Regions from separate parts of the Sporosarcina pasteurii genome, predicted to be linked through region 2. Evidence: riboswitches for the same ligand, from Rfam matches in the RefSeq annotation. Region 2 holds a riboswitch; the other holds the start of a gene.

Region 1 (12,666 bases), 1.6 Mb from region 2:
TGTAATGGTCCATGATAACCGAACGATACAGTTGGTCAAGATTTCTAGACGACATCGCTGAAATACTCCTTTGCAGTCCGGAGTCCATCTACGAGACGATCAACATCTTCTTTTGTATTGTAAACATAGAAACTTGCTCTTGCTGTCGATGAAACATCTAACCACTTCATGAGCGGTTGAGCACAATGATGACCTGCTCTCACAGCAATTCCATTCATGTCCAATACAGTTGCCAAGTCATGCGGATGAACACCTTCTAGGTTAAATGTAATGACGCCGGCACGCTCGTCGGCATTCATTGGTCCGTAAATGGTCAATCCTTCAACGTCTTTAAAACGTTCGAGCGCATATGCGGCAAGTTCGTGTTCATGACGTTCGATATTGTCGAGACCAATTTCCTCGAGATAATCAATTGCAGCACCAAGTCCTACTGCACCTGCAATAATCGGCGTCCCACCTTCAAATTTCCAAGGCAATTCTTTCCAAGTCGATTCTTGCAGTCCGACAAAATCAATCATTTCGCCGCCAAATTCTACCGGCTCCATGTTTTCAAGTAAACGTTTTTTTCCGTAAAGAACACCAATACCAGTTGGTGCACCCATTTTATGTCCGGAAAATGCATAGAAGTCACAGTCTAGTGCTTCCACGTCTACTTTAATATGCGGCGCTGCTTGTGCGCCATCAACAACCATCACTGCACCGTGTGCATGTGCAATTTCTGTAATTTCTTGAATCGGGTTAATCGTACCAAGTACGTTAGAAACATGCATAATTGCGACTATTTTAGTCCGATCCGTAATGACTTCACGAACTTTATCTAACGAAATCGTCCCGTCCGATTCTAAATCAATATAATTCAATGTAGCCCCTTTTGCTCTCGCAAGTTGCTGCCACGGAATAATATTCGAGTGATGCTCCATATGTGTAATAACGATTTCATCGCCTTCTTGTACATTCGCTTGACCGTAACTTTGTGCAACTAAGTTTAAAGCCGTTGTCGTACCACGCGTGAAAATAATTTCCTCCGTAGACTTCGCATTAACGAACCGACGGACCTTTTCACGTGCGCCTTCATAAGCTTCTGTTGCACGGTTACCAAGCGTATGCACACCGCGATGAACGTTCGAATTTTCGTACTCATAATAGTGCTTAATCGCATCAATCACTTTTTGTGGTTTTTGCGATGTTGCCGCACTATCGAGATAAACGAGCGGATGCCCGTTTATCTCTTGATTTAATATTGGGAAATGATTGCGTATGTCTTTGTTAAGCATTAGCGCACTTTCCTTTCAATAACCTCCGTCAACAGCTTCTTCACACCATCTGATGCTAATTCAGATACGACTGGTGCAAGGAATCCGTGAATGATGAGGCGTTCTGCTTCTTGCTTTGAAATTCCACGGCTCATTAAGTAGAACATTTGAAGTGGATCTACACGTCCAACTGTTGCCGCATGACCTGCTGTTACTTCATCTTCTCTAATGAGGAGTATTGGGTTGGCATCTGCACGTGCACGCTCACTTAGAATTAGCATACGTGACTCTTGCTCAGCATTGGAACCGATGCCGCCTTTTTCAATTTTACCGATACCATTAAAGATTACTGTTGACTCGTCTTTTACAACAGCGTGCTTTAAAATCATACCGTTTGTATTTTTACCGTAACTAATAATTTCAGTTGTAAAGTTTTGACGTTGTTTTCCGCGACCTACAACTACTGTTTTCAAATCACTATGAGAACCGTCACCAATTAGGTGAGTAATGTTCTCAGCAATTGTGTCACTGTCGTTCATTAGGCCAAGTGCCCAGTTTAACTGGCTATCTCTTCCAGTCACTCCGCGGCGGCTGACAAATGTTGTAAACCCTGTTGGCAACACATCAACAGCACCAAATGTAACTTGCGCATTGTCGCCTGTAAATACTTCAGCCACAATATTCGCTTGTCCTTTTGCTTCTGTTACTGTAGACATATAGTTTTCGATATATGTTAACGAACTGTTTGCCTCTGCAACAACGATGACGTGGTTGAATAAAGACGCTTGTTCATTGTCATGGAAAAATACTGCTTGAATTGGGTCTTCTACAATGACATTTTTCGGTACATAGACGAATAATCCACCGTTCATGCATGCAGCATTTAAAGCCGTCAGCTTATGTTCATCTACCTTTACACCGTCTGTCATATAATATTTTTTCAACAACTCTTCATATTCGCGAGTTGCTGTGAAAATATCCGTGATAATAACACCTTTTGCTTTCAAATCTTCTGAAATTGAAGTAAAAGCTGGTGTATTATTATGTTGAACGTAAACATTCTGTTCTTTATCTTCACTAAAGAGTGCGCGCACTTCTTCAGGTAATTCATTTAATGAGGAAACTACAGTTCCTTCTACCGCATGGATAGGAAAGTCTGTAAAGTTCCAACGATCAATCCTTGTTTTATCTGGTTTAGGCATAGGGAGTTGTTCCAATTTCGCAAATGCATCTGCACGGAAATCTGTCATCCACGCTGCTTCATTCATCTTTTCTGAAAAGGAACGGACATCCTGTTCGGTCAATGCCATTTTTGTTTCAACCGTCATTTTGAATTGTCCCCTTTCTTATGCTTCTTGCTCTGCAGTTTCTGCTTCAATACCAAGTTCTTGTTGTAACCAGTCGTATCCTTCAGCTTCAAGTTTTTGTGCTAATTCTGGACCACCTGATTTCACAACTTTACCTTGCATCATTACGTGTACATGGTCTGGTGTAATGTAGTCAAGTAGGCGTTGGTAGTGTGTAATGATTAAGCAACCAAAGTTTTCTCCGCGCATTTCGTTAACACCTTTAGAAACGATGCGTAGTGCATCAATGTCTAAACCTGAGTCGATTTCATCAAGAATTGCAAACTTAGGCTTTAACATCATTAACTGAAGAATTTCGTTACGCTTCTTCTCTCCACCTGAGAATCCTTCGTTTAAGTAACGTGTTGCCATATCTTCATGCATTTCAAGTGTATCCATTTTCGCATCTAATTCTCGAATGAAGCTCATCAGCGGAATTTCGTCGCCTTCTTCACGTTTTGCGTTAATTGCTGAACGTAAGAAGTCTGCGTTTGTGACACCAGCTACTTCACTTGGATATTGCATTGCTAGGAATAAACCAGCATTCGCACGCTCGTCTACTTCCATTTCCAGTACATCTTCACCATCCAATGTAACTGAACCTGAAGTAATTTCGTATCTAGGGTGACCCATAATCGCTTGCGCGAGAGTTGACTTTCCTGTACCGTTTGGACCCATAATTGCATGGATCTCATTTGTATTAATCGTCAAATCGACGCCTTTCAAAATTTCCTTGCCTTCGATTTCAACGTGAAGGCCTTTTATTTCTAAAGTTGCCATTCCTATACCTCCAATATGATAAATGCGAATGGATACCCATTCTCAATTTAGTATAATTCTAATCTTATCCTATAAACGGCTCCCTTGCAAATGTTTGAATTAAGCACATTCAAAACAGCTTACTAGTAATTTTCCGCTTATAAATCCCAGTATAACAAAAGAAACGCCTTTTCTCAATTGACGAATAGTCATTGAGAAAAAGCATTTCGTTGAATACTCTATTTCTTTGTGAATTTATCTACCATAATTGCGATTGCTCCGTCACCTGTAACGTTTGTTGCCGTTCCGAAACTATCTTGTGCCATATAGAGTGCGATCATTAACGCAACCATCGCTTCACTAAATCCAAGCATAGAACTTAATAAGCCAACTGCGGCCATTACAGCCCCACCTGGTACGCCAGGCGCTGCAATCATTGTAACCCCAAGCATTAGAATAAATGGTAAATACTCAGCAAAACTAACTGGAAGACCGTTCATCAATAATACACCAATCGAACAAGAAACGAGGGTAATTGTACTTCCTGAAAGATGAATCGTAGCAAATAGTGGGATTGTAAAATCCGTGACTTTTTCCGATGCACCCGTTTTACGTGCTTGTCTTAAAGTAACTGGTATTGTCGCAGCTGATGACTGCGTACCGAGTGCTGTAAAGTAAGCAGGCGCCATCGTTTTCATTAAAAACAATGGATTTCGCTTTGACATTGCACCAGCAACTGTGTATTGAATTGTTAACATTAATAGATGAAGTATAATAATCATAACAAAAACTAATGCGAAGACAGATAGTACTTTTCCAACTTCGCCTGTATAGGTCATATTCAAAAATATCCCGAAAATATGGACAGGTAGTAATGGAATAATGACAAATGATATCACTTTTTCTATTATTAATTGAAACTCTTCGAAAACTGGTAACATCGTTTTACTGCCAATCGAAGCCATTCCAATTCCAAATAAAAATGCAATAAGAAGCGCAGTCATAATGCCCATAACCGGTGGCATTTCCAGGTCAAAAAATGCAGTCCCAGCCTCTCTCGCAGCCTCAGCAACACTCGTGTCAGTTGCACTCCCGATAAAATTAGGAAGGATAGCAGTCGCTACAACAAAAGCCATTATTCCAGCGAATATTGTTGATGCGTAAGCAAATACTGTTGCAATTCCGAGTAATTTCCCGGACCCTTTCCCAAGTTGCGCAATACCCGGTGCAATAAACCCAATGATAATTAATGGGACAACAAAATTTAAAAAACCGCCAAACAACATATTAAATGTTGCGAAGAGTCTGACAACCCAATTAGCAAAACCTTCGTGAATAGCCGGAAGCAATAATCCTAGACCGACAGCAAGTGCAATCGCGATAATAATTCTTCCGATCAAACCAATTCTAAATTTCAAATTGATTCCCCCTTTTTATCTTTTTTAAAACTGCATCTAATATATCATATCGCCTATAAGATTAACATAGTTTTTTTTAAGAAAAAACAAATTTTTCTTACACCAAAAGACGAATTTTAGACAAAAAATCACTTTCATCGTTCGCGTATAAACATTTTTCACTGAAAATAAATTCACCAAACATCTGAATAGTTCTTTTTCACGAAGGATACAAAAAAAGCTAAACAGAATTCCAGATGTTATTCAGCTCGCCAATGAACTTTTCACGAAAATCGCTTCTAGTCCTTTTCTCACACCCCCTCAATTGATTAAAAAACTAAAGCATCACCTCATTAAGAAGTGATGCTTTAGTTTTTAAGTTTATTTTACAGGGACAACAATGCCTTCCCATTCCTCAAGAATAAAGTCTTGAATTTCATCTGATTTTAATACTTCAACTAATGCTTTAATTTCTTCTTTGTCTTCATCACCAGCACGTACTGCAATGATATTCACGTACGGCGAGTCGGATTCTTCAATCGCAATAGAATCTTCAAGTGGGTTTAATCCTGCATCAATCGCGAAGTTTGAGTTAATCAGAACAGCATCCCCTTCGTCATTGTTATAAAGTTGCGGTAACAATGCAGCTTCATAGTTCGCATCGAATTGAATGTTTTTCGGATTTTCGACAATATCTTTAACTTCTGCTTTCGTTTTATCAATGCCTTCTTTAAGCTTAATCAGACCTTGTGCTTCAAGCATCGCAAGTACACGACCATGATCTGCAACAGAGTTACTAATTAAAATTGTTGCACCTTCAGGCAACGCTTCAAGTGAGTCATACTTCTTCGAATAAACACCAATTGGCTCAATATGAATTCCGCCAGCATTGACAAAATCGTAACCATGATCAGCAATATTAGATTCTAAGAAAGGGATGTGTTGGAAATAGTTTGCATCTAAATCACCGGAATCTAAATCTTTGTTAGGTAACACATATTCAGTATATTCCTCAATCACAAGATTAATGCCTTTTTCTTTCAATAACGGTTGTGCCTGCTCCAGAATAATTGCGTGAGGTGTGTTTGAAGCACCAACAACCAATTCTGTTTCTTTATCGCCGCTACCAGTAGTTTTATCGTCTTTCGTACCGCAAGCAACCAATGTTAGCACAAGTGCCGCCAATAAAATCGCAGATAAAAACTTTTTCATTGTATGAACTCCCCTTTTCCGTATGTTTATATGGTAAATAAGCTAAGCCTATTGTTCCCAAATAATTATCTTTTATCTAGTTTTCTAACAGACAAATCTCCAATGAATTGGATAATAAATACAACAATTAATATTAGAATCGTTGCGACCCATACGACGTCTTCTCGACTACGTTGGAAACCGTCTAAGAAAGCCAATGTACCAAGCCCTCCTGCACCAATAACACCAGCCATCGCCGTATATCCCACGAGCGCAATCGCTGTAACCGTAATCCCTGAGATGAGGGCCGGTATCGATTCAGGAATTAACACCTTGAAAATAATTGTAGATGTTTTTGCACCCATTGACTTTGCAGCTTCAATCACACCTTTGTCAATTTCCTGTAGTGCAATTAAAACCATACGGCCATAAAACGGTGCCGCACCAATAATCAACGCCGGTAAAGCTGCTTCAGGTCCACGCATTGTCCCGACAAGTAACTTTGTAAGCGGAATTAGTAATATAATTAAAATAATAAATGGAATGGAACGGAATATATTTACAACGGCTCCGGTAATCGTATGAATGAATTTATTTGCCCATAATTGTCCAGGGGCTGATAAAAACAATAAGATGCCTAGCGCTAATCCGATAATAAATGTAAACAGCGTTGACATGACGGTCATGTAAAGCGTCTCTATAGTTGCTTCCCACATTTTATCCCAATCGACATTTGGTAGAAGGCTTTCAATCATGACCAATCACCTCCGTCTGTACATCTTGTTCATGAAGATAGCCAATTGCCTTTTCAATCAATTCATCGTCACCAACAAGCTGTAAAATGAGCGTTCCATATGCCCCTGCTTGTGTATGGGAAATATTCCCTTGGACAATATTGACGTCAATGTTGAATTTACGGATTAGACTTGCAAGAATTGGTTGTTCTGTGCGCTCGCCGACAAAAGCAAGCTTGACAAGCTTTCCTGTCGGGAACTCTTCTTTAAGATGCTCAATTGCCTCTTTTGCATCAGCAGACTCTGTTAATTGTGCGACGAATCGTTTCGTAATCGGCTCTTTCGGTGTTTGGAATACTTCCAGCACATCACCAATTTCCACGACTTTTCCAGCTTCCATGACGGCAACACGATGACATATTTTACGAATGACATGCATTTCGTGCGTAATCAGGACAATCGTTAAACCTAAACGTTCGTTTATATCTGTTAATAAGTCGAGGATCGCGTCAGTCGTTTCAGGATCTAGCGCTGATGTTGCTTCATCGCAAAGCAATACTTCCGGATCATTTGCAAGTGCACGTGCGATGCCCACTCGTTGTTTTTGACCTCCCGATAATTGAGACGGATAAGCATTTTCACGTCCGCTCAAACCGACTAACTCGATCAATTCCGCTACTTTCCTTTCACGTTCTGCTTTCGCAACACCTGAGATTTCAAGTGGGAAAGCAATATTATCTTTCACGGTTCTTGACCATAGTAAGTTGAAATGTTGGAAAATCATACTCACTTTTTGACGCGCCAATCTTAATTGTTTACCTTTAATTGAAGAAACTTCTAATCCGCCAACCTTAACCGATCCAATAGTTGGCATTTCAAGCCCATTTAATAGGCGGATTAACGTACTTTTTCCTGCACCACTATAACCGATGATGCCAAATATTTCGCCTTCCCTAACCGAAAGCGTGACGCCATCTACGGCCGCAATCTGATTTGGGCCTGTCCCATATTGTTTTACAACATCTTGTAAATGTATCATCTTTTTTCCACCTTCATTTAAAATCCAATTGCTTGAACGCTTTGGTAGATACTATCTCTCATATAGTATGTTTACTTTCCGATAAATTAAAAAGCCTTTCCACCAAGTGAGTAGAAAGGCTTTACGTTTTTTAAAAAAAATCGTTTGTCCAATCTCTCATCTTCCAAAGCAACCGCTTTGTGTGAATTGGCACCATTTCACAAATGTGATGGTTGCCGGGCTTCATAGGGCACTTCCCTCCGCCGCTCTTAATAAGAGTTTTACTATTCTTTTATAATAACTAATAACTTATCACATTTAGTTGAATTTTGTCAACCAATCTTTTCAAGTAAATGTGGAACAGATTGAAAAGCATAGATTTTCTCTTTTATGACACCATCTTCTGCGATGAGTAAACAAGGCACACTTTCTATTTGATAGTCTACTGCTAAGTCTTCAATATAATTCAAGTCTGCCTTTCCCATTGGTATACTTTTCCTCATCGCATGAATTACTTCCATCATTTTAGACGCAACCATACACGTCCCACAAATAGGCGTATATAAATAGAACAAAGCTTTACTTGAATCATGCATCACAGTTTCCCATTGTTCACGTGTCCACGTTTCCATAACCATCATCCTCTTACAGTAAAAATTCTCGGTGAATATTAAAATAGCCATCCAATTGTTCAGCCAAGATATCGTACGGGGTCGTTTCAACTTCTTTATAAAATTCATCAGTATATAAATGAATCGCCCAAGGGTAGTTTTTTTTGAATAAAGTGCGAATTTTATCTCCTGTATCATCCGCATCTACAAAAACAAAAAGTTCACTCGCCTCGTAAGGTTCCATCAATTCATCAAGATGATATTCACTAATCGTACCAAATGTACAAATGATTTGAACAGGTTCAGCAAGGATCCGTTTTAACCGAAAGCGATCTGCTTTTCCTTCTACGACTATCACTTTTTGTCGGTCCACACAATCCCTCCATCCTCGTTTACCATTTATTCAAACGCAATACTGCTGTATAGTTTTCCATCCATGAACTTTATCATACTCATTTATGCACAAAATTTCATGCATGAATGATTGCAAGAAAAAAACGTCAGGGAATAACTCTCCCGACGTTCGGTTTTCATTGATTACTCAATTGTCATTTTATCGTATTCTTCAGCTGACATGAGTGAATCTAGTTCTGAAACATCTGATGGTTCAACGACAATCATCCATGCTTGTTCATATGGAGATTCGTTTACAAATTCAGGGCTATCTTCTAGCTCTTCGTTCACTTCTACAACTTTACCACTAATTGGTGCATATAGTTCTGAAACTGTTTTTACAGACTCAACGCTACCAAATGGCTCGTTCGCAGTAATGTCATCGCCTACTTCCGGAAGTTCAACGAAAACAATATCGCCAAGTTCCGATTGCGCAAAATGTGTAATACCAATACGGTATTTACCGTCTTCGTCTTTCACCCATTCATGCTCTTCAGAATACTTCAATTCTTTCGGTGTGTTCATGTCATAGCCTCCAAATATTCATAGTTAATTGAATTAATTTCATAATCGAACATACTCTAGGAAAATCCGGACTGCTTTGATTTCCATCCTGGGAAGACCCCTTCCACTACAATTAACGGAAATAAATCCATATAACCGAACCTTCCGATACGAATCTACCACAACATTCGTTTTTGCATCATAATCAATCATTATAAAATTAATTCAGTCACTTCAATAATGCCATAGTTTACCCTAAAATACAAGATTACCTGATAAGTCTACTAACTTATTAGATAACTTTCCGACTTGAAATTCGGAACAATTAGCCCCAAACCTCGTCAAACGTTTCATCTTTAAAACCAACTGTCACTTTCCCATCGCCAAATACAATTGGTCTTTTAATCAGCATACCATTTGAAGCGAGTAGCGCTACTTTTTCTTCGTCCGACAGTGTTGGTAGCTTATCTTTCAAGTTTTGTTCACGATAAACTTTCCCACTGACATTGAAAAACTTTTTAATGTCGAGTCCCGAAGTTTCAATCATTTCTTGTAATGTTTCTACCGTTGGAGGTGCTTCTACAAGATTCACCTCGACAAAGTCGATGCCTTTGTCTGTTAGCCATTTCTTCGCTTTTCGGCATGTGCTGCATTTAGGATATCCGTAATATGTAATGTCCATAATTAAATTCCCTCCAGTGCCCCCATCATATCAAAAAAAACCTTCAGATGCTTTAATAGTCATCTGAAGGGTTTTTGATCCAACTTTTATCGCCAGACACTCGGGTTATAAGCAAACTGACTATGCGGCAGAGTGCACCACTCCGTCAGTTCGACGTATGCCTGTCGCGGCTGAATGGCGGTTTCGTTTTTTATTTAAACGGTATATTTCGCTTCGTCAATCAGCTTTTCAGCAGCTTCACGTTTTTTCGCGATAATATTGTACGGCGTAGAACGAGTTAATTTACGTAATGCGGACAACATCATACGCTGGTTATCTCCTTCTACCGCCGATAGAAGTGTTTCTTTCGCATCTTTTTCAATAGCTTCGAATGCTTCTTGACAGAAGATTTCAGTATATAAGATTTTTTGCTTCTCTTTCTCTTCGCCATTTCGTGCAATTGCTTTTTCCGTACGCAACAGTACAGATTCCATCGCAAAGATGTTTTGTGCGATATCCGCAATGTTTACAAGTACTTCTTGCTCCGCTTCTAGTTTTGTACCAAAGCGCTGTGCCGCAAGTCCCGCCGCAAGCAGACCGATTTTCTTTGCGTTTTTCACAAGTACATTTTCTTGTGCTAAAGCTTCATCGCCAACTTCTTCTGGCATCATCATAAGTAGCTCTTCTTGTAAGCTTTGCGCTTTTTGCAGAAGCGGCAATTCACCCTTCATCGCTTTTCGCATAAATGTTCCAGGCACTAGCATACGGTTAATTTCATTCGTTCCTTCAAAAATACGATTAATACGGGAATCTCGGTAAATTCGCTCAACTTCATATTCAGACATAAATCCGTATCCGCCATGCAATTGAACTGCTTCATCTGCGATATAATCTAGCACTTCAGAGCCAAACACTTTGTTAATAGAGCATTCAATTGCGTACTCTGCAATCGATGCTGCAACTGCCTTTCCATCTTTTAACTCTTCTTCTGACATCGCACTTTCACGCTCTTCAAAATTACCTACTGTACGGTAAATTAAACTTTCAGCAGCATACAATTTAGATGCCATCGTTGCGATTTTCTCTTTTGTTAAGTTAAATGAAGAAATCGGTGTGTTAAATTGCTTCCTATCATTTGCATAAGTGATTGCTAATTCTAACGCACGTTTAGAACCTCCTACCGTACCAACGCCTAGTTTATAACGGCCAATATTTAAAATATTAAAGGCAATCACGTGCCCACGACCAATTTCTCCTAATAGGTTTTCAACTGGTACTTCCGCATCTTGTAAAATCAATGTACGTGTTGAAGATGATTTAATCCCCATTTTCTTTTCTTCAGGACCTACAGAAACGCCTGGGAAATCTTTTTCTACGATGAACGTAGAGAATTTATCTCCATCAATTTTAGCATAAACGATGAACACGTCAGCAAATCCAGCGTTTGTAATCCATTGCTTTTCACCATTTAATACGTAATGTGTACCTGCCTCATTTAGTTTCGCATTTGCACTAGCGCCAAGTGCGTCTGATCCCGAGCCTGGTTCCGTTAACGCATAGGCAAATATTTTTTCAGCTGTTGCGGAAGCCGGCAAGTACTTCTTCTTTTGCTCTTCATTTCCAAAGAGAACGATTGGTAGTGATCCGATTCCAACATGGGCACCATGTGTAATTGAAAACCCACCAGCTACAGACATTTTTTCAGCAATCAATGCTGATGAAATTTTGTCTAATCCAAGTCCATCGTATTCTTCTGGAATATCTGCTGCTAGTAAACCGAGTTCCCCTGCTTTTTTCAATAGCTTAACAGAATGCTCAAACTCATGGTTTTCCAAGTTTTCAATGACAGGCTTCACTTCTTTTTCAACATATTCAGCCGTTGTTTGCGCAATCATTTTTTGCTCATCCGTAAAATCTTCTGGTGTGAATACACGTGCCGGCTCAATGTCCTCGATTAAGAACGCGCCGCCTTTAACAAACTCATTTGCCTCTACCTGTTTCGTCATTTTATGTTCCTCCCTTTTTTATGAACATGAACTTTCCCTTTTCCTAAATTGAAAATCAATATTCTCATCTAATTTACAAACAAATCATCTTTTCTTGATCCAGCTTCAAGCATCAGTCGCTCGGGTCATAAGCAATCTGACTATGTGGCAAAATGCACCACGTCGTCAGCTCGACTTATGCCTGTCGCGCCTAAACGATGCTTTCAGCTTTTCTTGATCCAGCTTCAAGCATCAGTCGCTCGGGTCATAAGCAATCTGACTTTGTGGCAAAATGCGCCACGTCGTCAGCTCGACTTATGCCTGTCGCGCCTAAACGATGCTTTCAGCTTTTCTTATAACATCTCAAATACGCCCGCGGCACCCATACCGCCACCGATACACATCGTGACAACACCGAATTGCTTCTGTTGACGTTTTAGTTCATTCATAAGACGAATGGTTAAAATAGTTCCTGTTGCGCCAAGTGGATGACCGAGTGCGATGGCACCACCGTTGACGTTCACTTTATCCATATCTAGCCCCAGATGGCGAATAACTTGTAAGGATTGTGAAGCGAATGCTTCGTTTAATTCCCACAGGTCGATGTCGTCAATTGTTAATCCGGCTATTTTCAATGCTTTTGGAACGGCTTCAATTGGGCCAATTCCCATCACTTCTGGTGGGACGCCTCCTACAGCAAATGAACGGAACTTTGCAATGGGTGTGAGTCCTTCTGCTTCAGCAACTTCACGATCCATAATGAGTACTGCGCCTGCACCGTCAGAAGTTTGGGATGCGTTTCCGGCTGTGACGG
Region 2 (12,666 bases):
ACGATAAGAATCCCTAACGGACGATCTTGGATATAATTAATTTGGCCATGCAAGATATTGACGATGACTTTAAAACGGTTAATCGTTTCCGAGATGATACTATCTTCTGCAGAATGGCCACGGAATGTGATTTGAACAATCGATCCAGTCCTTGCTGCTAATAAACGATCCGGCAATGTTAGTGAATGAACGGTTTGCACAAATTGTTTCGCAAGTGGCGTTTGTGGGTCAGCAAACAACTCGTATGCCTCATTTACTTCGATTACTTTTCCATCCTCCATAACAGCAACTCGATGGCAAATTTGTTGGACAACTTCCATTTCGTGTGTAATGAGGACGATGGTAATGCCAAGCCTCTCATTGATTTCTTTTAATAGTTTCAATATAGAAGCTGTAGTGTTCGGGTCCAGTGCGGATGTTGCTTCATCGCAGAGTAGAACAGTTGGGTCGTTTGCCAGTGCGCGTGCAATGCCGACACGCTGTTTCTGTCCGCCAGATAATTGAGCGGGGAAATGGTCTGCACGATCGGAAAGACCAACCATTTCAAGTAACTCTGGAACGCGCTCTTTGATTTCATCTTTCGTCTTTCCAGCTGCCAACATCGAAAAGGCAATGTTGTCATACACTTTCGCAGAACTTATTAAATGAAAGTGTTGAAAAATCATTCCGATTTTCAAACGCTCTTTCCGTACTTCTAATTTAGATAAAGCGGTTAAATCTGTGTGATTTATAAGCACTTGACCTTCCGTCGGTTTTTCAAGTAAATTAATACATCTTAGTAACGTGCTTTTTCCAGCGCCACTATAACCGATGATGCCAAAGATTTCTCCTTTGGGGATTGTTAGGTTGACATTGTCAACGGCTGTGACATTTTCATACGTTTTCGTAACATTCACGAGTTCAATCAAAGAAAGACCTCCTATTTCTGATAATCAGGTTTTGTAAATCCCGCATTCTGTTCATTTGTATATTGTAAGAATGCCTCAGAGTGATAGGCATTTAAAATTGCTTCTGCAAATGATTCCTCTAAATCATCCTCACGGAAGGCAATGTTATTCATAAATTCAGGCGGTGTATCTTCTAACAGAACGGCATCTTCTAAATTTAAGCCCGAAGCAAGTGCGAAATTTCCGTTAATGAATGCAAAGTCAGTATCTCCCAAAGAGCGGGGGAGCTGTGCACCATCCATCGCAATAATTTCTAAATTATACTTGTTCTCAACGATGTCGTTTTCAGAGGCTCGGGACTGGTCAATTTCACCAGCAAGTGTGATCCATCCAAATCGATCTAGCATTTGAAGAGCTCTTGCCATACTAACTGGATCGTTTGATAAGATTAACTTCATCCCTTCTTTCACATCAGAAACGTCTTTATGTTTTTCAGAATAAAGACCGATTGGTGCGGTAGGTACAGCATCTCCAATTGCTAAATTCGTGTTATGTTCTTTATTAAAAGCTTCTAAATAAACGGATGTTTGAAAGACGTTTGCATCGATACTGCCTTCATCTAATGCACGATTTGGTTGGATATAGTCATTGAATTCAACGAGTTTTACGGTATAACCGTCTTTTTCTAGTAATGGAATGATACTTTCTCTTAATTGATCCGCGTACGGTCCTGACGTTGCGCCGATTTTCAACTCTTTTTTGTCGCCACTCGCCTCACTGGACGTACAAGCAGCAAGGATGAGCAATGTGGATAATACTACCAAATTCAATATGATTTTTCTCATTTTACTTTCCTCCTATATCTTTTAAACAGTTACTTTAGAAAACTTCTTTCCCGGGTGATTTTCTGGTAAACGATCCGTTCCAAATAAGTTTCCACGCATTGTTGTTTCTTGGACTTCGCCTTTTTCACGAACTAATCCGCGCGCTTGTAAAGCTGGAACGACTAGTTCTGCAAAGTCTTTAAAGGAGCCTGGTTTAATTGCATAGGTGATATTGAATCCATCCACATCGGCTTCATTTACCCAACGTTCCATTTCATCTGCAATTTTTTCAGGGGTTCCAACCACTACAGGACCGATACCGCCAATGCCTACAAACTCACCAATCTCGCGAATGGTCCACTTTTTGTTTGGATCTACTTTTGTGAAAATCTCGACACGCGAACGCATAGAATCATTCTCAATAAATTGTAGTTCCTCATCCAAATCGTACTCGGATAAATCGATTCCAGTCCATCCGCTAAATAAGCTCAAAGCGCCTTCGATACTAATATGCTGTTTGTAATCTTCATACTTAGCCTCTGCCTCTTCTTGCGTTCGGCCGACGATGGGTGTAAAGAGGCTGTATACTTTAATGTCCTTGCCACTTCTTCCGTATTCATCTGCTTGACCGCGTATTTTATCGACAAACTTACGGGCAATATCAGTTGTTGGCATCGATACATAAATTCCTTCAGCGTGTTGTGCGGCAAATGCACTGCCTCTTGGCGATAAACCAGCTTGATAAATGACGGGTGTACGTTGCGGGGAAGGTTCACATAAATGAGCCCCTGGAACGGTGAAATACTTTCCTTTATGTTGAATGTCATGGACTTTATCAGGGTCAACGTACATCATTCTTTTTGTGTCCCGAACGACAGCATCTTCATCCCAGCTTTGTTCCCATAATTTATAACAAACCTCCAAATATTCTTCAGCGATTGAATAGCGCTCATCGTGTGCAATTTGTTCATCAAGTCCCATATTAAGTGCTGCGCTTTTCAAATAAGACGTCACAACATTCCAACCAACCCGACCTTTTGTTAGATGATCTAACGTTGACATACGGCGGGCAAATGTATAAGGATGTTCATGTGTGACGGACGCAGTAATTCCAAAGGATAAATTCTTTGTTACGGCTGCCATGGCCGGAACGATGAGTAGCGGGTCATTGATGGGGGACTGGACTGCTTGCCTAAGACTTGCATCTCTTTTCCCTTCGTATACATCATATGGTCCGAGGACATCTGCTAAAAAAATCGAGTCAAACTGTGCTTCTTCCAATAATTTTGCAAACTCAATCCAATAGTTGATATCTGTATAACGATGTGCTTCTCCGTCTGGATGTGACCAAAGTCCGGGGGATTGGTTACTTGGGCAGTTCATTTCAAATGCGTTTAATAAAATTCTCTTTTTAGTCATTATGAATTCCTCCTAAGATTTTTCTGTTATGGTTTTATCCGATTTTTTGAAGGGCTACATAATTTTCCAACGTATTTGTTAAACCGCCTGGGAAATGAAGGCGCTTGCCTGATTGTTCTTTTTCCAATTTCGCTTTTATATATTGCAAAAACGTTAGAATATGTTGACGTCTTTCCAAAACATCGATGTGTCCATTTTCGTAAAACCATGCATCAATCGTATTGTAAACGCCCCGGTTAATTTGAAAAGATACTTCAATTTTTCGGACGAATAAAAGATCAGGTAAATGAACATCAATTGTCAAAAATATCACCTCTTTCGACATGCAAATCTTTTGTAAAAATAAAACCCTCTTCTCACAGATGAGAAGAGGGTGAAATACCAAAAGGTTAGTAGTTTCAGCCATCTCATCTTCTAGAATACGCATGTATTCTACTGAAATTAGCACCATACAATGAATTTGCTGGTTGCTGAGGTTTCAAAGGGTCAGTCCCTCCACCTCTCTTGATAAGAAGCAATATTTAATTAATTTATGGAATACCGATGATATTACCTGTCATTAATGATGTAACATTAGATAGAAGCTTATCTCTCTTTTTTGAAAGAGTCAAGCGTATTTGAAGGAATATTTGAAAATGGGTGAAAAGAACCTGGAGATTGAAATTTAGGAAGATAGTGAATAAAACGGTGATTGCTTTCCAACTTTTAGTATAATACTATTGGTATGGGAGTGAAGACATTGAGAAATAAGAAAGTTATCTTTATAACATTGGGCATTGTGTTATTTAGTTTGATTGGCCATAGCGTTTTCATTAAATGGAATAAAAGTAATGTTACTGTCTCAGAGAACACAGCGGTAGCGCAGAATCAAGATGGTAAAGAACTAGAGGAGACAATCATTCAAATTGATGACATAAGAGATATGCCTATCGAGGAAGAGTTTCCAGATGGACTAGCTGAAGAAAATGTGCAACAAGCGATTCATGATATGTCGCATCAAAAAGTTCTTGCTGATCAGAAATGGGGATTCCTTCCACTGACTCAAGAGCGCGTGCTACGTTTAATCGAAGTAGTGGAATTGAATCAAAACAACTATATACATGCTGATGTTTATTTAAGTATTCTAAAGAGATGGGAAAAGAATGATTTTTCTCAAGTCGATTCTGATCATAATGCGATTTGGAATTTACAAAACGGAACCATTGGTAAGGCATATGGAATCATGTCTGTCGAAGAGGAAAGAGAATATATCAAAAAGCATTTTAATATCGTAGAAAAAAAGTAACGTACGAATAGAGTAAGCGTTGCTTTTTTGTTTATAATCTATGACCTAGAACGATTTTGGGAGGGACAACACCGGTGAAAATCTCTACAGAAATTCAAGTAATGAATGAAGATATTGATATTTTCAATCATATGAACTACAAAAGGTATATTGAGCATTTGGAAAACGAGCGTGCGGAGTGGTTTCGCAGCATCAATATCCCTTTTTCTGCAATGGTAGCAAGGAATATTGCAGCGGTTATTTTGAAGTTAGAAGTTGAATATGTAAAAGAAGCTCAGCTAGGAGAACGTTTAACCATCAAAACGAAGCCAATGAAAATGGGGACGAAAAGTTTTTCATTAAAACAAGTCATTTATAATGAGAATAATGAAGTAATGACAAAATCCATCTGTACATTTGTAATGTTTGACACGTCAACAAGAAACAGCATCCCAGTTGTTGAAGAAATTGCTCGTCACTTCCATCATTCGAAGATTACATAAAATGAACGCAACTGTTCGCCCTCTGTCAGGCAGTACAATGTGTATATTTGATTATGAACAGTAAAAACTAATTTCAGTTCTATGATGAAAAAAAGGAGTAGAGTATGGACAATCAATCGAATCATGTAGACGCAGGATGGCGTTTTGATCATAGTTATGCGCGACTGCCAGAAAAATTTTTCACGTTAATGGAGCCGAATCCTGTACAGGAACCAAAGCAGATGTTGTTCAATGACGCGTTGGCGCACGAACTTGGTTTAAACGCTGAGGCGCTTAAAGGGAGCAGCGGGACTGCTATTTTTGCGGGCAATGAAATGCCTCGAGGTGCCATGCCGCTTGCTCAAGCATATGCAGGTCACCAATTTGGTAATTTTACGATGCTTGGCGATGGACGTGCGATGTTAATTGGTGAACAACTGACGCCAAAAGATGAAAGAGTGGATATACAATTAAAAGGTTCAGGAAGAACGCCGTATTCCCGAGGAGGAGATGGACGGGCTGCACTTGGACCGATGTTACGCGAGTATATTATTAGTGAAGCGATGCATGCACTTCGCATTCCAACGACACGCAGTTTAGCTGTTGTGACCACAGGAGAAGGCATTATGCGAGAAACGGTGCTACCAGGGGCAATTTTAACTCGTGTGGCAAAAAGTCATTTACGCGTCGGTACGTTTGAATTTGCAATTAACTGGGGAACGGACGAAGACCTTCAGAAACTGGCGGATTACGCAATTGAACGCCATTATCCAGAGGCGAATGATGCAGACAATTGTTATTTAGCATTACTTGAGAAAGTGATTGAACGGCAAGCATCGTTAATTGCTAAGTGGCAACTTGTTGGGTTTATTCACGGTGTGATGAATACGGATAATATGACAATTAGCGGTGAGACGATTGATTATGGACCGTGTGCGTTTATGGATACGTACCATCCCGCAACAGTGTTCAGTTCAATTGATAGACGTGGTCGCTATGCTTACCAAAATCAGCCGCCCATTGGTGGTTGGAATTTAGCGCGGTTTGCCGAGTCGCTCATTCCTATTTTACATGATGATGAGGCGGAAGCGATTCGAATCGCACAAGATGCGATATCAAATTATCCGCAGTTGTATGAAAATCATTGGCTTTCAGGTATGAGGAAAAAGCTAGGTTTATTGAATGAAGAAACGAATGACGAATCGTTAATTAATCAACTACTAGACTTAATGGAGAAATACGAAGCCGATTATACAAATACATTCCTGGCTTTGACTTTTAATCAGCTATGTGATGCCAAAATCTTTGAGACAGACGAATTTAAGCACTGGCATGACGCTTGGCAAGAAAGAATCACCCTTGAGACACAATCTGAAGAGGATAGATATCAGTTGATGAAAAAACATAATCCAGCCATTATTCCAAGAAATTATTATGTTGAAAAAGCAATTGAGGCCGCTGTTGAACAGGAGGATTTTAGTGTCGTAAAACAGTTATTAGATGCATTAGCCGATCCTTATGCACATACATCAGCACAACATGCGTTTGCGACAGTACCAGATTTTGAAGAACCTTACCAAACATTTTGTGGGACATAATTAGGATGAAGAAGTTGGACAGCGTTCTTGCGGTTCACTTCTTTTTTTGTTTTTTGATCGCATAAAAAAACCCCTCAATACAATGAGGGGCTAGTTTAACATTTAAATTTTCAATTCAATCTTTGCGTCTTCTTTTAACGTTTCAAGATGGGCACTTAGTTTTTTCTGTTGTTCTTCTTGTTGAATGATTTGTTTGATATTCTCACTTAATTCTTCCAGTGGAGGTAGTTCTTGTTCGCCATCCTCTGTTTGCGCAGCGATTTGTTCGTAATATTCTTTAACGGTTTCATCTGAAACCTCTTCGATAGGGGTGACCTGCTCTTGATACTTACGGAAAATAATGGATTCCGAAATTTGTTCTTTTAAGTTTTCTGTGTCCATATTTTCTTGTTTCAATGCTTCAATTAATGTCTTTTCATCCCCAAATTGTTGGACAAATGCTTTATATTCCTCTTCAATTTCATCTTGAGAAGCTTTAATCTCCTCAATTTTTGCTTGTTGAAGGAGCAAGGTTTGGTTGACAAGTGTATCGAGCGTTTGATCTTTGATTTGTTCTGCTGCTTCTTCGCTTGATGGATCTTGTCCCGATTGTTGCATTTGCGTTTGAATCGACATTAATACAGCGTTATACTGTTCGCCGTTAATTTCCTCATCATTGACAACAGCGACAATGTCATTCTTGTCTACTTGCTGTTCGGCTAACTTTGCTTGGATTTCTTCAACATTTACTTGTTCTTCAGAAACCTCTTCTTTTTGGGCCTTCTCGTCTCCGTTACAAGCCGCTAAACTAAGTGCAAGTGCACCGGCGAAAAACGATAAAAATATCTTTTTTAAATTCATGTTGGATAGTCTCCTTCCATATGCTTAGTGAGCATCATAACGAATATTGAAAGAAATTAAAACCGATAACCCTCTAAAAAATTGAATTGTCATTTCATTGTCATATTCGTCACAAACGAAATTAATTATTTTCTAAGGGAAATACGAAACATTTCCCGGGCAACTATTTTTTTCGACATATACTCTCGAATATTGATGAAATTTGTTGTGTGCAGTGTATGAGTGAAATGTTTGTGGGTGATAAATAAAAAATCCATAACGCAATTAATCTCCGTTCCAATCGGACGCTTTCCGCGGGCACGGCTTCAATCTCCTCGTCGCTGCGCTCCTGCGGGGCTTTCAGCTCGCGCTGTTCCCGCTGGAGTCGCCGATTTCCACTCCGATTAATTGGTATCCACGTGAAATTACTTGGGTTTAGAGGCAGAAAAAAGGCTCTCTACTTCTATAGTGAGGTTTTTACACAACACTACAGGAGGGAAACCACATGATTATAAATGACATGAATTTACCAACATTAATTGAAATTGAAACAGATTTAATTAGAACATCTCAACAAACTAATTCAGACATGTTCACCCAGCTCTTGGTAGGCCTAGATCTATTGTCGAAAACCGTGATAAAGCAAGCTTTCAATTGAAGGACATACGAAAAATGACGATGGATTCTTTATTCGCTTCAATCGAAGTGAGTTGAAATTATTACTATGACATGGAAAGTGAGAAATACGTAAGTTTATAGATTAACACTTACAATTTGAAGGCGTAAAGGGATTAAGTCTGTTAGTTGAAAAAATCTGTCTTACTTACATCAAACAACAGGAAAACCTGTTTATAAAGCATTTAAAGGATTACAGGGATTTTGAAATAACAAATTTATTAATAAAGAAAGTTATATAAGTTATTTGCGTTTATAAAAACTTATGTATAAGGAATCTCTGTTGATTGGAGTGCAGAGCGGCGACTCCAGTGGGATTAGCGTGACAGGTGAGACCCCGCAGGAGCGCGGTTTTCGCGACGAGGAGGCTCACCGCACGCCCCACGGAACGCGTCCGCTCGGAACGGAAATCAACATGGTTATTTGGTGTTTTTAAAAACGGATTAATTAACTATCCAAGAAGAGAAAACCTCTGCTTTAAAACAGTACCCACAAAAACTTGACTAAATCGCGCATGGTAGAAGAGTTGTATGACGTGGATGTGGGTGGTAAAGTTTAGTTAATTTATAAAAGATGATTGAAATGAATAAAATGAGGTGAAATAGTTGGCGGGTGTACTAATTACTGGAATCATTCTATTGTCATTCATCTCGTTAGGCATTATGTTTAGTATGGGAAAAGGCGCTTTTTTAATTGCTGGCTATAATACGATGTCTGAAGAGGAGAAAGGTAAATACGATACAATTGCGTTGTGCAAATTTATGGGGAAAATGATGTTTGCACTATCATTTAGTATGATTTTTTGGATATTGAGCGATTTATTACAAGCCAATTGGTTGTTTATCGTTGGCCTCGTTTTGTTTTTCGGGATTGTATTATTTTTGGTGATATATGCGAACACGGGGAATCGGTTTAAAAAGAATGAGATTGAATCATGATGATTTACTTACATGTATCTTTGAAATATGTAGCAGTAAATGAGGGTTATGAGCCTCTTCAATGAGTTGTATAAATATAAAAGAACTACGTAAGTCATTATTTGATTACGCAGCTCTTTAATATCAATGGCTTGTGTGATTATTTTCTGCCATGATTAAATTATTCTCGTAGGCAGCCCTCGCTAGTTCATATCTAACTTTTTTGGCCGCTTCCACGAAATCGTCTTCCTTCACAATCCCTGTCAATGAATACCGGTGACCTCTGAAATCCACATTCAGCTCAGTAATTTGATTGAATTTGAAACTTTCCATAGGAACACCATTTTGATCTTTCAACAAGTATTCGCCGTATTTCTCGTTGCAGGTTTGTGCAACTTCCTCTAGCACTTTGAAAGCCTCTTCCGGTTTTTGTGTATAGTCGAGAACAAGGCTTTCGGTTACCCGGCGCATCCCCCGAGTTCCGTTTTGAAGTTCCGTGATATTGCTATAGGAAACCGTATAGAGATAGCCATCGTTCTGGCGGATCTTCAAATAGCGAATACTAATTTCCTCAATTTTTCCCTGTTGCTTACCATTGATGATGACATAATCCCCATGATAAATCTGGCGTTCAAATAAGTAGGCTATCCCCATTAGGTAATCGCGGATGATGTGTTGGAAAATCAATGCCAGGGCACCGACGACGACCACTGAACCGGTGAAAAAATTTTCCAGTGGAAAGAAATGATTGACCATATAAAAAATGAAAAATACTAATCCTAATACCTTCGTCGCCTGGTTAGTGAAATGAATTAAAGTTTCTTTCCGATTCTCATCGAAGATAAACATATTTTCTAAGAAAACCTTGACGGATTTGCGAATCAAATAAACGATCAATATAATTAGCAGTGCGACCATTCCAATATTTATGGGCAACTGTAGGAACTTTTCTGAGAAAGACATTCGATCAACCCCAAACATTTATTAAAATAAAAACAAGCAATAGGAAGCCTTCATTAGGGATGGTTCTATTGCAATCATGTATTTTTATAACTATTGTAATGATAATAATCCTCTACTGCAACTAATCATTACTTCAATTACAAGCACCTAACAATAGCAATCTTTGATATGAAATTGGAAGGCGGAATTTTAGGTGATAATTATACCTGAAAACTATAATAAGAAAGCAAAGCACTAAAAAAAGATGACTTCTGCGCAATACAGAAATCATCTCTTAATTGTCCCAGTAAATAAATTTATCGATTATCTACAGTCTCTGGATACATATCATGCTTGAACATTCTTTCTCGAGCCATATCTTCATAAATCGTCCCTGGTTTTCCATAGTTACAATACGGGTCGATTGAAATACCGCCACGTGGTGTAAATTTAGCCCATACTTCTATATATTTAGGGTCCATCAATTTAATTAAATCTTTCATAATTGTATTTGCACAATCTTCATGGAACCCATCATGGTTTCTAAAACTTCCTATATAGAGTTTTAAAGATTTACTCTCAACCATTTTAATATCTGGCATATACGAGATATAAATCGTAGCAAAATCAGGTTGCCCCGTCATTGGACAAAGACTTGTAAACTCTGGAATATTAAATTTAACAAAATAATCATTTTCCGTATGTTGATTATTGAATGTCTCTAAAATGTCTGGATCATATTCGTAATTGTAAGTAGTTTCTTGATTGCCTAATAATGTAAGGTCTTTCGTATCGCTTTTTCTCATGTTCATTTTCCTCCTATTTTACGTCCGAAATGTTCGGTTCATAAATATTCATTTTAATAACCACTTGTCTAATGCCACCTGCAACAATTAGCTGCATCAACACTTTAGCAACCCATTGGCCTAGTATGGCGTAAGGGACTAATTCCCAAGGAACAAAATTTAGCCCAAGGGGTCCGATTCCAATAATGACAAACAATGCTGAATCTAAAAAGCCTGCAACGACACCTGAATAAAAAACTCTTCTTACAAACGGTAATTTAAATCGTGTGTAGATTTCAGTATCTGCCGTTTCAGAAACAATAAAGCTTAGTGTACTTGCAAATACGACCCATAATGCATCGCCCAACAAATAACTTGAAATCGCCGATAAGATGAGGGCGAAAACAATTAATAGGTACGTGTTAAATCTGCCAAATCTATTTTGAACCATGTCTCTCATCACAAGGGTTAAACCAATAAATAATGTACCATAAGGGATAATAAACAACCCTAAATCTAGTGGCGCAAATCTAGCAGTAATGACATTAGCTAATACAATCGATAATAAATAAATTGAGATTCTAATCATAAGACAGCACGCTTTTGTAAATAGGTTTGTAAACCTTCATTTCTTAACTTGCAAGATGGACATTTTCCGCAACCATCCCCGATAACACCATTATAGCAAGTCAAGGTGTTTTCCCGAATGTACTCAAGCCGTCCCATTTGATCTGCCATTTCCCAAACTTCTGCTTTGTCTTTCCACATGAGAGGCGTGATAAATTTTAACTCGGCGTCCATTGCTAAATTGACTGTGGTGTTTAATGATTGGATAAACGCATCTCGACAATCAGGATATCCGCTAAATTCTGTTTCACTTACGCCGGTTATAATGTTTTTTGCCCCGATTGTTTTTGCGTAAATCGCTGCAAAAGAAAGGAAAATATGATTTCTACCTTCTACGTATGTATTTGGGACTTTTCCTTCTTCAATCTCCATGTCTTTCCTTGTTAAGGCATTTTCAGTTAATTGATTCAGAAGATCCATTTGAATCATTTTGTGTTTTACACCAAGATCATTCGCAATCTTTTTGGCGCAATCAACCTCCAATTCATGCCTTTGCCCATACAAAAAAGTGACGGTTTCTACTTCATCAAATTCTTCCAATGCCCATAATAAGCATGTGGTAGAATCTTGTCCGCCACTAAATACAACTACTGCTTTTTCCATTGTTAATTCCTCCATAGTTTTTATTTTAGAGGGGATGGTTTCGAACCCTCTGTAGGAAATCTGTAATTGAAACCTTGGGTTAGTATCTGAAGGTCGCCAAACATTTTCCAGTATAAAATATACACGTAAATCTATATTTTATCAAACTATTTTAATAAAGTTTAAAGATATCTTCATAGTATTAGTGAAATAGGGATAGGGGACATGTTGAATTTAATATTTGTTTAGGAAGTTCATAATTCAAAAGGTTTATTAGACTGAATATTCATGAATAGAATGAACCCTTTTCAGTCTACAAAGAAGGGTTTCCGATAACAGGACCGGAATAGCTTTTAATACAATTTACTAATTCATGGAAAGGGAGGAGTTTTAGTGAAAAAGAAGATGAAGGTGGTTCTGATGTCGACAGTCATTGCCACATCAGGGGTTTTCATTATTCCAGGACAAGTATTAGAGCCGACGACTGTATTGGCAGCACCTGGACAAAGCGAGGCGGCGCATGATCAGAAAGTGATTGCACCAATTAGTGAGAAGCGGATGTACGCGGATGTGTATCATTTATCGGAAACGATTGGTCCTCGTGTAACAGGGACAGAGGAAGAGAGGGAGGCCGCAAGTTTTATTAGAAACCGTCTTCAATCCTATGGATATGAAGTTGAAGTCCAGGAGTTTAGAATTCCGGATAAGATGATTGGACATTTGCAAACTTCTGCGGGGGATGAAGTACTCATCAATATTCCTGCTGGATCCGCCTCAACAGCCAGTGAGGGGTTAACAGCGCAATTATATGATGCGGGGTTAGGCTATGCAAATGACTTCACGGC

The links. Region 2 has a riboswitch for S-adenosylmethionine ahead of AB1H92_RS04600 (hypothetical protein). Riboswitches for the same ligand answer to the same signal wherever they lie in the genome.
Region 1: it holds a riboswitch for S-adenosylmethionine, as region 2 does, so the genes downstream of both, AB1H92_RS12460 (methionine ABC transporter ATP-binding protein) here and AB1H92_RS04600 (hypothetical protein) in region 2, are expected to answer to the same signal.

Annotation. Positions count from the first base shown of each region.
Region 1 is NZ_CP160452.1:2,591,060-2,603,725, forward strand. It holds gene sufU (Fe-S cluster assembly sulfur transfer protein SufU) at 1-55, opposite strand, end outside; gene AB1H92_RS12430 (cysteine desulfurase) at 45-1,274, opposite strand; gene sufD (Fe-S cluster assembly protein SufD) at 1,274-2,581, opposite strand; gene sufC (Fe-S cluster assembly ATPase SufC) at 2,600-3,379, opposite strand; gene AB1H92_RS12445 (dicarboxylate/amino acid:cation symporter) at 3,598-4,776, opposite strand; gene AB1H92_RS12450 (MetQ/NlpA family ABC transporter substrate-binding protein) at 5,137-5,967, opposite strand; gene AB1H92_RS12455 (methionine ABC transporter permease) at 6,033-6,701, opposite strand; gene AB1H92_RS12460 (methionine ABC transporter ATP-binding protein) at 6,694-7,719, opposite strand; SAM riboswitch class I at 7,873-7,977, opposite strand; gene AB1H92_RS12465 (thioredoxin family protein) at 8,031-8,330, opposite strand; gene AB1H92_RS12470 (toprim domain-containing protein) at 8,344-8,682, opposite strand; gene gcvH (glycine cleavage system protein GcvH) at 8,847-9,227, opposite strand; gene AB1H92_RS12480 (arsenate reductase family protein) at 9,532-9,888, opposite strand; gene AB1H92_RS12485 (acyl-CoA dehydrogenase family protein) at 10,083-11,873, opposite strand; gene AB1H92_RS12490 (acetyl-CoA C-acetyltransferase) at 12,206-12,666, opposite strand, start outside.
Region 2 is NZ_CP160452.1:1,006,877-1,019,542, forward strand. It holds gene AB1H92_RS04585 (methionine ABC transporter ATP-binding protein) at 1-908, opposite strand, end outside; gene AB1H92_RS04590 (MetQ/NlpA family ABC transporter substrate-binding protein) at 920-1,732, opposite strand; gene AB1H92_RS04595 (LLM class flavin-dependent oxidoreductase) at 1,754-3,130, opposite strand; gene AB1H92_RS04600 (hypothetical protein) at 3,165-3,434, opposite strand; SAM riboswitch class I at 3,535-3,644, opposite strand; gene AB1H92_RS04605 (DUF6241 domain-containing protein) at 3,870-4,415, shown strand; gene AB1H92_RS04610 (thioesterase family protein) at 4,490-4,897, shown strand; gene AB1H92_RS04615 (YdiU family protein) at 5,002-6,474, shown strand; gene AB1H92_RS04620 (SurA N-terminal domain-containing protein) at 6,577-7,314, opposite strand; gene AB1H92_RS04625 (DUF3784 domain-containing protein) at 8,574-8,906, shown strand; gene AB1H92_RS04630 (mechanosensitive ion channel family protein) at 9,030-9,848, opposite strand; gene queF (preQ(1) synthase) at 10,145-10,633, opposite strand; gene AB1H92_RS04640 (VUT family protein) at 10,647-11,198, opposite strand; gene queC (7-cyano-7-deazaguanine synthase QueC) at 11,198-11,857, opposite strand; gene AB1H92_RS04650 (DUF4910 domain-containing protein) at 12,227-12,666, shown strand, end outside.